One region of the Clostridium fermenticellae genome, then DNA from elsewhere that is predicted to be linked to it. Evidence: a T-box and tRNA genes for the amino acid it is inferred to sense, from the RefSeq annotation. Region 1 holds a T-box; the other holds one or more tRNA genes.
The links. The T-box of region 1 lies ahead of metG (methionine--tRNA ligase). A T-box ahead of a tRNA ligase gene usually reads a tRNA of that ligase, here a tRNA-Met.
Positions count from the first base shown of each region.

Region 2: it encodes a tRNA-Met, which carries the amino acid that the T-box ahead of metG (methionine--tRNA ligase) is inferred to sense. The anticodon was not compared.

Region 1 is NZ_CP032416.1:103,611-107,825, reverse strand. It holds gene metG (methionine--tRNA ligase) at 1-1,639, opposite strand, end outside; T-box leader at 1,715-1,968, opposite strand; gene D4Z93_RS00535 (uracil-DNA glycosylase) at 2,061-2,621, opposite strand; gene D4Z93_RS00530 (spore maturation protein) at 2,660-3,178, opposite strand; gene D4Z93_RS00525 (nucleoside recognition domain-containing protein) at 3,193-3,768, opposite strand; gene D4Z93_RS00520 (metal-binding protein) at 3,927-4,169, shown strand.
Region 2 is NZ_CP032416.1:2,704,968-2,709,182, forward strand. It holds gene spoIIE (stage II sporulation protein E) at 1-1,301, opposite strand, end outside; tRNA gene D4Z93_RS12440 (tRNA-Met) at 1,545-1,621, opposite strand; tRNA gene D4Z93_RS12445 (tRNA-Met) at 1,634-1,709, opposite strand; tRNA gene D4Z93_RS12450 (tRNA-Leu) at 1,721-1,809, opposite strand; tRNA gene D4Z93_RS12455 (tRNA-Met) at 1,817-1,893, opposite strand; tRNA gene D4Z93_RS12460 (tRNA-Met) at 1,906-1,981, opposite strand; tRNA gene D4Z93_RS12465 (tRNA-Leu) at 1,993-2,081, opposite strand; gene D4Z93_RS12470 (S1 domain-containing RNA-binding protein) at 2,215-2,625, opposite strand; gene D4Z93_RS12475 (FtsB family cell division protein) at 2,688-2,960, opposite strand; gene yabQ (spore cortex biosynthesis protein YabQ) at 3,038-3,448, opposite strand; gene yabP (sporulation protein YabP) at 3,458-3,751, opposite strand; gene D4Z93_RS12490 (RNA-binding S4 domain-containing protein) at 3,822-4,067, opposite strand; gene D4Z93_RS12495 (HU family DNA-binding protein) at 4,140-4,215, opposite strand, start outside.

The DNA of each region.
Region 1 (4,215 bases):
TCTTTTCAAAATCATCTATTGTTATCTGATCCTTTATTGGCTGCATTTCGGTCTTCTTTGCAGCTGCCTTATTCTGTTCCTTAATTCTATTAAGTTCCTCTATCTTCTTTTCCACATCTATTCTAGGAAATAGAATATCTCCCTTTTGTACCTTATTTCCTGCTTGAGTTCCGTCAAATGAGGCAAGACTATCCCAGGTTGCAATATCTACATTTAACTGTTTATTTATTTTTTCGCTTGTTTCCGGCAAAAAAGGTACTAAACATACCGATATAAATCTTAAGGATTCAACTAAATTATAAATAACAGTGCCAAGCCTGTCTTTCTTATCCTCATCTTTCGCAAGAATCCAGGGAGTTGTTTCATCTATATATTTATTTGCCTTACCTACAAGCTCCCAAATAGTATCAAGTGCTTCAGGTATCCTGAGTTTATCCATACTATCCTCTAACTTTTTAGGTGTAGACAATGCACACTCTATAAGATTATCGTCAACATTTTCCTTTGCAGTTGGTGCAGGTATAATTCCGTCAAAATACTTTTCGGCCATGGCACAAGTTCTTGATAATAAATTTCCAAGATCATTTGCGAGATCAGAATTTATTTTATTTATAAATATTTCATTGTTAAATAATCCATCTGATCCAAATGGTATCTCCCTTAAAAGATAATATCTCACAGGATCTGTCCCGAATTCATTCACAAGAACAACTGGATCCACCACATTTCCCTTTGATTTTGACATCTTCCCACCATTTACAAGAAGCCATCCATGCCCAAAAACTTGCTTTGGAAGTGGCATTCCAAGGGCCATAAGCATAATAGGCCAATAAATTGTATGAAATCTAAGTATATCTTTTCCTACTAGATGTATATCAGCTGGCCAGTATTTATCAAGCGCTTCTGTATTGTTACTCCCATATCCCAGAGCAGTAATATAATTTGAAAGTGCATCTATCCAAACATATATAACATGTTTTTCATCAAATGTGACAGGAATTCCCCAGTCAAATGATGTTCTTGATATACATAAATCCTGAAGTCCTGGCTTTAAAAAGTTATTTAACATTTCATTTTTTCTTGATTCCGGCTGTATAAAATCCGGATGATTTTCTATATATTCTATTAATCTTGGGGCATATTTAGACATCTTGAAAAAGTATGCTTCTTCCTTTGTCTTCTCAACCGGTCTGCCACAATCAGGGCAATTGCCATCTACAAGCTGTGTTTCTGTCCAAAAAGATTCACATGGTGTACAATACCATCCCTCATAGTATCCTTTATATATATCTCCCTGATCGTATAATTTCTTAAATATATCTTGAACTCCCTTTATATGATAATCATCTGTAGTTCTTATAAATTTATCATAACTTATATTCATTATTTTCCAAAGGTCCTTAATCCCGGAGACAATAACGTCAACATATTCCTTTGGTGTAACTCCTTTTGCTTCCGCTAATCTCTGAATTTTTTGACCATGTTCATCTGTTCCAGTTAAAAACATTACATCATATCCTGTTAATCTCTTAAATCTTGCTAGGACATCTGCTGCAACAGTAGTATAAGTATTTCCTATATGAAGATTTGCAGATGGATAATAAATTGGTGTTGTAACATAATAGGTTCTCTTTTTCATTATTCTTCTTCCTTTCCAGTTTATTTATATTTAGAATAATACGCATAAAAAAAACTCTATATGGATATAAATCCATATAGAGGCATAATCATACGCTTTACCACTCTAATTCACTCTTACCTCACGATAAGAATCTCACTAAGTAACTCAGTAAAAAACTTCTATTACCCTGCAATATAACGGCTGCGTGCCGTGTCACCCTACTAATAGTTATTCAGATAACCTGCTCTGGAACCATATTCATAAAATTAAGTAACCACCGACTTTCACCAATCTCGGTTCTCTTATAGATACCTCATTTTTACTACTCTTTCCTTCATAGCACTTTAACAATATATTATTCCACAAATACATATATGTCAATATAATCTTATTGAATTGTAATGCCTTTACATAACATATTTCCCAATATAATAATTTTTTATTCTTTTATTTGATCATATTTTTGCTTTATATCTTTTAGATCCTTCCAGAAAGAAGCTTTTTTACTTTGATCTCTAAGTATAGCAGATGGATGGAATGTTGATGTCAGGAGTATTCCCTTCCTCTCTATCCACTTTCCTCTATCTCGAGTTATTCTAAAATCGCTCCCTAATATATATTTTAACGCTGTAGCTCCCAAACAAACTATTATTTTAGGTTTTATAAGTGCAGTCTGATTTCTAAGATAAGGAATACAAGCTTTAGCCTCTTCTTCATACGGCGTTCTATTATTTCGAGGTCTGCACTTGCATATATTACATATGTAATAGTCCCTTTCTCTTACCAAATTAAGCTCAAGTAATCCTTTATTTAAGAGTTGTCCTGCTCTTCCTACAAATGGGATTCCAGTTCTATCCTCATCAGCTCCAGGAGCTTCACCAATAAACATAAGCTTTGATCTAGGATTTCCGTCTCCAAATACCATATTAGTTTTATTTTTACACAGTTCACATTTATCACACTTTAAACACTCATCATATAGTTCTCTCCACTTTAACAATTTTTTCACCTCTAAGAATAATTGATTCTATAAGTATATTAAAACATAATTCTAATCAAAGTAACAGCACAAATAACAGATATTAAATCTGCAAAAAATGCTGCCCAAAGTACATGTCTTATTTTTTTAATCCCAACAGCTCCAAAATAAACTGTAATAGTATAAAATATTGTCTCTGTAGAACCCATTATTATAGATGATATTAATCCTATTTGGCTATCCGGGCCAAATTTATTTAGTATTTCTGCAAATACACCAAGGGCTCCGCTGCCAGACAGTGGCTTTACAATAATCAGAGGTACTACTTCAGGTGGAAGTCCTATAAGCTTTACCACAGGTCGTATAATATTTATGAAATAATTTAAGGCATTGGATTCTCTAAATACTCCTATTGCAATAAACATAGCAAGAAGATACGGGAAAATTTTTATACATATGCCTATTCCATCTTTAGCTCCATCTACAAAACATTCATATATTTTAACATTTTTAATCATACCATATGTAACTACTACAAGAATTAATATAGGAATTATAGACTTAGTAATATATTGCATATTTTCCTCCTTATTTAAAAATATCTCTGAAGTATCTTGCAAATTATAACTCCGCATATACCTGATATAGTACTTGAAATTATTGTTGGCAGTATAATTACAGCTGGATCTTGAGATCCAGAAGCTGCTCTTATAGAAATCACAGTTGTTGGTACAAGTTGTATGCAAACAGCATTTATAACAAGAAATAATACCATATCATTACTAGCCGCACTCTTGTAATTATTCAATCTACTAAGTTCCTGCATAGCCTTTATTCCAAATGGTGTGGCAGCATTTGAAAGCCCCATCATATTAGCAGTTAAGTTCATAATTATATACCCTAGTGTCTTTTCATCTCTAGCTGCATCCTTAAAAACAAACCTTAAAATAGGTTTTAAGAGACTAGCAAGTTTAGATGTTATTCCACTCTCTTTAGCAATGTTCATTATTCCACACCATAAACTCATGATCCCAATAAGACCTATTATAAGTTTTATAGATGAATCTGCAGAAGATATTATTGCTTTAGAAAGTTCATCCCCTCTTCCTGTAAAAAGTCCGAATACTATGCTAAAAATCAGAATTACAAACCATATAACATTTATCATATATATTTCCTCCGAGAAACATTTATGTAAAATACTCATATTTAAATATATGAGGACAATCTTCAAAGTTAACCCCAAAACTAAATTCTTTATTGAAATAAAAATAAAAGAGTGTTAACATTGACGTATGCAATTTTATATAGTTATCGGAGGTTCAAATGACCATTAAAGAAATAATGAAATATATCGAAAGTGAATATTCTGTTATAAATGATACTCCCTGTGAAATATGTGGAGGAGAGTACATAGCAGAAAATTTAGAAATAGATATTATTGACGATGTTCCTTATGACATGTGCACTTGTATATGTTCAAGTTGCGGACATGAAAAGCTCTTCGAATTTTATGCCCCTTTTATTGAAGAAAACAATCTTAAAAAAGCTAAAAATATCTTAAATTAGATATTAATAAAGGATTAAGTTTTAAAAACTTAATCCTTTATATTTA
Region 2 (4,215 bases), 220 kb from region 1:
AGCACAGATCGTTTTGTACATTTTCTTTCTAATTCATAAGGTATATCTTTATTATTATCCTGAAAATTTTGTATTAACTCTCCAAAAGCATTATAAGTATAAAAATTTTCTCTATTCCAACACATTGATTTCATACTGCAGTCACTGCACACTCTTCCTGCAAGATTTTCAATCATTGCACTACTTTTATTTTTCATAATGAGTTTATCGTTATTTACCAATTTTTCCAATGCTTCCGATATATTATGAAGTATATCAGAAAAACTTTCTAGCTTTACCATTAAAATTCCCTTAATTCTCTCTGCATAACTTTCCTTAAAATATTCCTGCTTCTTTTCCCATTCAAGCTCCACTTCTATTTTATTTAAAATACTTACTGGTATAGCTAAAAATATGCAGCAACTTATAATAACCTCAATTATATTAAATTGAACCGCTATATTAGAATACATTTTTAATACAGAGAAAGCTACCAAATATGATATTCCACTCATCCATTTTCCAGTTTCTCTAAATACTCCTGAAACAAGACCACATAATCCATATACTCCAACATAAATTATCATATTACTTGATGTCATGCCAATTATTGTTCCCATCGCAACCCCTACTGCTGATCCAGCTGAACTTCCCTTTACATATCCTAATATAAGTACAAAAGTTAATGCTACAACATTTCTTATAGTTATACCCTTTATATCAACACCCCAGGTACCAGCAACTATTAATGACATTACTATAGACATACTTATTATCTCTTCACTTGTATAAAGATGTCTTGTCCTAAGTAATTTAAAACATTCCATTGAATAATTTATAATAAAATATATTGGGAATATACAGCATATCTCAAAGAATGAGGTCAAAACTGACATACCAAATACTATCTTTCCAATAAGCAGTTTGTAAGCTATAAATTCTACAAATATTCCTGAAAATAATATTAATAATTTACTCTTTTGTTTCATATTATCTAATATATACTTAGATATTATAAGCATTAGTGAGGCTAATATATACATTGGTAAATCATTCATACTATGTATTACTGTTAAATATCCAATTAATGTACCAATTCCTGCTGCCAAAGACATTTTTTTATCTTCGTAAACTATAATTGCTATTAAAAATGCCAGCCCAAATGGTGCCATGAGGTTTACCATAACCACCCTACTTGCCAAAAGTGCCGATAAAAGTACTAGTGTAACTTTCATAATAGGGAATCTTATTAACCTTTGTTTTTGTTTATCCTTTATTTTTTTTATTCTTTGGTATGGAAAAATCTCTACTCCATATTGCACAACTTAACACCTACCTATCAAATTATTATCTATATTATAACAAAGCTTACTGGAAATAAATGTCATAACATGAAATCGCATATTTTTTTTTAGGACAGATAATTCTATGATTTGTGTAATTATATGCTTTAGGTATATAGGAGTAGAAATTTGTTACTTTTAAGACTAATTTAATAAGTAAATATTATTTATATATATAAATATATACTAAAAAGGTCTATAACAAATGTTATAGACTTTATCTGGTAGCGGAAATAGGACTTGAACCTACGACACTCCGGGTATGAACCGAACGCTCTAGCCAGCTGAGCTATTCCGCCATATATTCTTTTTGGTTGCGGGAGCAGGACTTGAACCTACGACCTTCGGGTTATGAGCCCGACGAGCTACCAACTGCTCCATCCCGCGATATTTTAATTTGGTGCTGAAGACCGGAATCGAACCGGTACGGGTTTTAAAGCCCGCAGGATTTTAAGTCCTGTGCGTCTGCCAGTTCCGCCACTCCAGCACAATATTGGTAGCGGAAATAGGACTTGAACCTACGACATTTCGGGTATGAACCGAATGCTCTAGCCAGCTGAGCTATTCCGCCATATATTCTTTTTGGTTGCGGGAGCAGGACTTGAACCTACGACCTTCGGGTTATGAGCCCGACGAGCTACCAACTGCTCCATCCCGCGATATTTTAATTTGGTGCTGAAGACCGGAATCGAACCGGTACGGGTTTTAAAGCCCGCAGGATTTTAAGTCCTGTGCGTCTGCCAGTTCCGCCACTCCAGCAACTTAACGCAGTCATTAACCGACAACATATATTATTATAAGTGATGAGAATAGTATTGTCAACTATTTTATATTAAATTATTTTTATTAAATAATATAGAGGGTCAAAATTTAACCCTCTGAATTAGCTAATTTAATAATTAGAAGTTTTTTTATAACCTCTTGCTCTTGAGTCCTGATGCTTTTTTAGATCCTGAAATCTCTCTTCACTATCTTTTAGAAATTTGGATATTCTATCCTCAAAATCTCCCTGATAGCCCTTACTGTTCTCTTTCTGCCAATCAATTTCAACCGGTCTTAAACTCTTTTTTTCTGGTAAAGCCTGCTTTATTGACAAACTTATTTTTCCCTTTTCATCAATTGAAATAACTTTAACCTTTACTTTATCTTTTTCTTTTAAATAGTCTCTTATGTTTTTAACATAAGCATCGGAAACCTCGGATATATGAACCAAACCCGTTTTCCCTTCAATTTCAACAAAAGCTCCAAAATTCGTGATGTTAACCACTGTACCTTCTAGTATGCATCCTGCCTTTAAGGTCATATTAAAAAGATTCCTCCTTAAAATAATATTATATAAAAATTAATTTATAGACTAACATTATATCAGTTCTTTGTGTTTATTACAGGAGTCTCACCTTCTTTAATAAGACCTAACCTCTCTCTGGCTAGTTTTTCAACATAATTATCTGTCTTAGACATTTTAACTTCATCCTGTAATTTTTCATTTTTTTCTTTTATTTTCTGTTCTTGCAATTGTTTATCTGCAACTTGCTTTTTTATTCTGTTCATAGTAATTTGTTGATTCGCAAATATATAACATATATAGCCAATCAGCAAGACATACAAAATTTTTTTAGGTTTAAAAAATTTTTTCATATCATTCACCATTATCTCCAGAAAGTCAACTGAAACATTATACTTATATTCTAATTGGCTTTTACGTTTTGTTCAAGTTATTTTTTATAATTTTTCTTAATTTTTATCTTAATATTATAGGCTAATAGTGCAAAAGGATATACAATGACATTCTTAAAAATTCTAAACCCCTTGGTAATAGCTTTTAATATATTTGTCCATATTCTTACAAACCATTTACTGAACAATTTAATATATATATATATACCAATAACTATAAGCATATACACATAAAATCCTATATATATGTAATCAGTAATAATTAAAAATATAAAAACTATTATAGCTGCCAGTATCCAAAATAGTAAGTCTTCAAAAAAAGATACAAATTTATTTATCTTACCATAACCCCTAATTACTTTATATATGTCAAATAAAACTCCAGTTATAATTCCTGCAGTAATACTAAAAATAAAACATTGTAATTGTTTTGCTATAGAAATTATCATCTATTTCTCCTATTTAAATAATTTCGATATTATACTTTCCTTATTTTTTTTAGCTTCTTTACTCATGTATACACAGGAATTTATCATGCCCATTATTATAACATCTCCATTTTGGACATCCAACTTGTTCATTTTAAGATTATTACCTTTAATACTCAAAGTACCTAAATTGGTATTTAAGATTATTTGTTCATCATTAAAGCTTACAACTTCTAAAACTCCACTTAATGTTAATCTTTTTCTATTTTCAATATTCATTGTACTCTTTTTATCTTCTACTATCTTAGCTTCCTTCTTTTCCATAATATCCCCTCCACCTATAATCAATATATGCCTTTACTGGAGAAAATATCACCTGGCTTTACAAAAATAGTTAGTGATTTATAACTTCATACATACTTGAAACATTTTCTTTTGTAACATGTTCTGCTACTTTTAACACCCTTGCCTTTAATGACTTATTGGCATATTGAATTTCTATTATATCTCCCTCACATATTTCTGTGCTTGGTTTAGCAACTTTGCCATTAATACTGACTCTTCCACCCTCACATACTTCCTTTGCTATAGTCCTTCTCTTTATTATTCTAGATACTTTAAGATACTTATCAAGTCGCATTGATTTACCTCCATATTTTAAAACAAAAAACCCAGATTTACACCTAGGTTTTCAGCAATAATATCTTAAATATTATTTATTTACTTTATCTTTAAACTCTTTGCCAGCTTTAAATACAGGTACTGTAGATTCAGGTATCTGTATTTCC